2 regions of the Arthrobacter sp. 8AJ genome follow, and region 1 is predicted to be linked to the other one. Evidence: predicted binding sites of a transcription regulator. Region 1 holds the regulator's gene; the other holds the start of a gene.
The links. The regulator LexA, encoded in region 1, represses DNA repair genes until DNA is damaged. The targets are predictions, from matches to a motif close to TCGAACANNTGTTCGA.

Region 1 (2,452 bases):
GCTTGCCAGCCAGCCAGGCAGGCCACCCTCGCAGAGGCCACGAACTCAGGGGTGGCGCCGGTCAGTGGGCGGCCGGTCAGTGGGCGGCCGGTCAGTGGGCGGCCGGTCAGTGGGCGGGGACGGTCAGTGAGTGGGGACGGTCAGTGAGTGGGGACGAAGAGCTGCTGGCCCGGAAGAACGGTGCCCGCGGCAAGGTTGTTGAGCTGGACGATGTCCGCCACGACGTCCCGGGCGTCCCGGTCCGGAGCGACGGCGCCCGCAATGGCCCACAGCGACTGGCCGGACTGCACGGTCACCGTGACGGTGGGCGTCACGGCAAGGTCGGCGGCCGAGTCCGAGGCCTTGGCCGGGGAGTGGAAGAGGCCCGAAAGCGACAGCAGGAGTACAGCCAGGAGCACGAGCGGAACTCCGATCAGGACGATCCTCCCCCGGCGGGTCAGCCGCAGGGGTGCGGACGAAGGTGAAACCTGGTGAAGAGATAAAGCTGACATGAACTAAGCCCTCCTGGACTTGCCGTGCTGCCCGGGTGTCCGCCCGCTGCTGCCTTGCCGTTCATATCGCGCCGGGACTTCTCCCGGCCGCGTATTCGAATGGGGCACCTGCTGGTTAGAACACATGTTCGAACTTTGCTTGTTAAGTTTTAGCACCTATCAACGAACAATGTCGAGACTCGCTAGAACAAATGTTTGAAAAAGCAATGTGGCTGGCCTAGTTTTGAAACCACAGAACATCCACCACTGAAGTTGAACAGCAGGGTCTGACAATGACAGTGGGAGTCCTTCCGGCGGCACTGTGGAACAGCCGCACACGGAAGATCCGGCGGCAAGCGAAAGGCATTGGCGAATATGGCAGCAGCAGCCGCCGGGGGCAGGACCGCCCCGCAATCCAAGAGGACAGCCAAGGGCCTGACCCCACGGCAGAAAAAGATCCTCGAAACCATCCAGCGCTCGGTCAACGAGAACGGTTATCCGCCCTCCATGCGCGAGATCGGCGATACCGTCGGCCTTGCGAGCCTGTCCAGCGTGACCCACCAGCTCTCACAGTTGGAGAAGCTGGGTTACCTGCGCCGCGACCCCAAGCGGCCGCGCGCCATGGAAGTGCTGATGCCGCTCACGCTCGACGGCGGGGGCAAAGGCGCCGGCGCGTCTCCTGCGCCGCAGGCTGCGGGCGGCGGCGCCACGGTCACCGAACTGCCCACCGCGCTGGATACGGCCATGGTTCCGCTGGTGGGCCGGATTGCCGCCGGCGGCCCCATCCTCGCCGAACAGCTCGTGGAAGACGTCATGCCGCTGCCCCGCCAGCTGGTGGGCCAGGGCGAACTTTTCATGCTGAGGGTGGCCGGTGACTCCATGGTGGACGCCGCCATTTGCGACGGCGACTGGGTGGTGGTGCGGCGGCAGGCTGACGCTGCCAACGGGGACATTGTTGCTGCCCTGCTGGACGACGAGGCGACCGTGAAGACGTTCCGCCAGCGCGACGGACACACCTGGCTGCTCCCCCAGAACACGCAGTACGAACCAATCCTGGGCGACCACGCCACCATCATGGGCAAGGTCGTCTCAGTCCTGCGTTCGCTCTAGCCTGCGCACGCCTGCGCGGCATCCGCGCAGGCGTTGTCCGGCGGTTTCTCAGGAAGCGTCGGCACCAAGCCGGGTGAGCGCAGCCAGCGCCTTGGCGCGATCGGTGGTGGCCCAGAACGGGGGCAGCGCCCCGCGCAGGAATCCCGCATAGCGTTCGGTGGCCAGCCGTGAGTCCAGGACAGCCACCACCCCTTTGTCCCCGGTAGACCTGATCAGGCGGCCGGCGCCCTGCGCAAGCCGGATGGCCGCGTGGGTGGCAGAAACGGACATGAAGCCGTTTCCCCCTGCCTGCGCCACGGCACGCGAACGCGCCGTCATCAGGGGATCGTCCGGCCGCGGGAAGGGGATGCGGTCTATCACCACCAGCCGGCAGGATCCTCCGGGAACGTCGACGCCCTGCCACAGGGACATGGTTCCGAAGAGGCAGGTGTCCGGTTCGTCGGCGAATTGCTTCACCAGGGCGGTCATGGTCGACTCGCCCTGGCAGAGAACAGTCATATTGAGCTTGGGCCGGAGGGCATCGGCGGCCTCTTCGGCGGCCCGACGCGAGGAGAACAGGCACAGGGCGCCCCCACCGGATGCCTTGATGAGTGCTTCGAGTTCTGACAGCGCTTCCGGTGACACGCCGCGGCCGGGCTTGGGCAGGTGGCCGGCGACGTAGAGGATGCCCTGTTTGGGATAGTCGAAGGGCGAGCCAACATCCACGCCCGTCCAGCTGGGGGCTCCGTCGCCTACCAGGCCCAGTCCCCCGGCCGCCGGTTCAAAGGCGGAGCCAATGGCCAGGGTGGCAGAGGTCAGCACGACGGTATGGTCCGCAAAAAGCCCCTCCCGCAGCCTGCCGGCGACGGACAGCGGGGCTATGTTAATCAGCA
Region 2 (2,452 bases), 600 kb from region 1:
ATCTCCTTCTCCGTGTTGCCAGTGGCGCCCGGGAACCTCCGGCCGATTCCTGCATGGCAACGCTGGATGAGTTCAGCGTGCGGATCCTGGTTGATGCCAATAACGGATGCTTCGGGAACCACGGGCTGTTTCCATCCCATGTCTGAGGTGGGATCGATCCGGCAGAGATCGGCGAGCGCCTCCGTCTGCGTCATCAGCTGCTTGAGATCGGCGGCACCATAACCGGCAGCGGAAATGATTTCCTTGCCCAGCCCCAGCATCTGCGCCGGGGTTTTCAGCCACCCCTGGCCGGTGGGCTGCAGGAGTGGCTCCCCTGCCAGTTCGGGCAGGGACTTCAATGTCCGGGCCGAATCCAGGACGTCAGCGGTTGGTGCTCCGTCCGCAGCGCAGTACCTAACGGCATTGGACAGGACCGCCGGTACCTGGTGTTCCTCGGCGAGCCTGAGCATGCGCACAGCATGCGCCGTGCTCATCGGGGTACCAGGTGCGCTGAGTTGGGAGACGATTTCAGCCACCACGGTTCCGGCGGGCATGGCGTCAAGCCACTGCTTGAAGAGGGTCCGGGGCCGCAGGTAGCGCCGTCCGCCCATGGCCCGGCCCACATCCGAATCAGGGCCGAGCAGTACGGTGAGCACCGGCTTAAGGGTTTGGGGGTCCAGGGTGCGGGAGGCCAGTTCGGCGCGGGTGACAGCAGCGGGCACCGCTCCCCCGGCTTTCCCCGAGGTCCTTGCGTGGGCGTCCGAAACCAGCCGGCACAGCGCACGGTATCCGGCACCGTTGTTTTGGCCGCGGGCCAGCACCACCACCCTGCCTGACACCTGCGTTCGGTGATCGCCGTCGTCGTCAAACACTGCAAGGTCCACCCCCACAATGGGGTCGATGCCCGCTGCCATGCAGGCCTTGAGGTGCTTGATGGTTCCGTAGAGGCCATCCCGGTCTGTACAGGCGAGGGCTGTGGCACCGTCGGCGGCGGCAGCCATGGCCAGTTCCTCCGGCCAGGAAACACCGTAATGGGCGCTGAACGCCGTGGAAACGTGAAGGTGGGTGAAGCTCATGCTGGACTGGTCAGGCTGTTCTGTGGCGGAGGGCGTCATGGATCCGCAGCAGCCGCCAACGGTTGCTGCGGAGATGGCGGGTCAGGTCAAGGGTGAGGGGTTCTGCGCCGGCCGGTTCTTCCGGCGCAGCGGAACGGGAGGCTGCCCGGGAGGGCAGAACCTGCACGCGCCAGATTTCGTGATCCACCACGCCCTGGCCGCTTCCCAGCGGTGCCCTGCTGTCCTCCGCCCACCATTGCCGGCGTTCGTACCACCGGAGGGGTTCGGCGCAGACGGTGTAGGAAGCCCCGGCCCAGGTCAACGATTCCGGCTGTCCGGCTTTGTTGCACACCACGTCAACAGACTCGCTGAACATGCCCATGCGCACCTCCCGGACGATTCTCCCCATAACAGGCATTCGAATATGTATTCGAATAAAAACCAGTCTACGCCGGGATGGCATCAAAACATAGGCGGGGGTGGACGGGGCGTGCGGCAGGGAGCAGGATGTTGGCATGAGTACCGATGACGCACTCCTGAAGCAGGCCAGCATCAAGACCGAGGACTCCACCCTGGTCGCCACGTTCGATATCGACGGCACCATACCGGTATCCGGTGCCTACGTGGTGGGGTTGATGGGAGCCTCGCCTGATTATTCGGCGCAGCGCCGGCTGTGCATTGAGTTCATGAACGGGGAGGCCATCGCCTGCTACGCGTTCAACCGGGACCAGGGAATCGAAGAGGATTACGACCTGTCCGGCGTCACCCACTCACAGAGCAGCATCACCGGCAGCTTTCCCCTGACGGCGTTGAACGGGCTCGGGCAGGGGCATGTCCTGTCCGCCTTCAGTGAGGCGGACGGACGGGAGTTCCAGCACGGGGTGCCGGTGGAGGAAGCGCTCTAAGCTCTTCCTCAGCTGTTTTCTTTATGGATCCGCAGTTCAAGTTCAATGAACGCGGAGATCATGGCCCGGTAGGTTGACTCCACGATGTCCGGGTCAATGTCCTTTTTCTCGGCAGCAGCCCGCACGTGTTCAATGATCCGCTCCACCCGGCCCGGGGCGCGCACCTCGGCGTCATCACCCTTCAGCGTGCCGGCGATCCTGATCAGCCGCTCGCGGCGGGCGATGAGGGTGACAATCTGCTCATCCACCTCGTCAACAGCAACCCGGACGGCAGCGAGCTGTTCCCTGTCGGCCCGGGCATCCCTATCGTTTCCTTGAATTGTCGCCATCATCTGACAGTATCGAAGCATGGAGCCCAGAGTCGACTTTATCTCCCTCGGTGTCCGCAGTGTCGAGGCCTCGCGCGCCTTCTACGTGGACGGCCTTGGCTGGCCCGTCCACCGCGAGGTTGCCGGGGAAGTCCTGTTCATCCAGGTAAACCATGGGCTGGTGCTCTCCCTCTGGGACAGCACC

Region 2: a site for LexA is predicted at 1,453-1,468, ahead of BACI349Y_RS09425 (DUF6504 family protein). Genes of this name have one in related genera too.

What each region holds. Positions count from the first base shown of each region.
Region 1 is NZ_LR733289.1:2,614,864-2,617,315, forward strand. It holds gene BACI349Y_RS12180 (LysM peptidoglycan-binding domain-containing protein) at 141-491, opposite strand; gene lexA (transcriptional repressor LexA) at 846-1,580, shown strand; gene BACI349Y_RS12190 (ATP-dependent DNA helicase) at 1,629-2,452, opposite strand, start outside.
Region 2 is NZ_LR733289.1:2,015,206-2,017,657, reverse strand. It holds gene BACI349Y_RS09430 (DNA polymerase III subunit alpha) at 1-1,055, opposite strand, end outside; gene BACI349Y_RS09425 (DUF6504 family protein) at 1,066-1,416, opposite strand; gene BACI349Y_RS09420 (hypothetical protein) at 1,550-1,939, shown strand; gene BACI349Y_RS09415 (chorismate mutase) at 1,948-2,271, opposite strand; gene BACI349Y_RS09410 (VOC family protein) at 2,288-2,452, shown strand, end outside.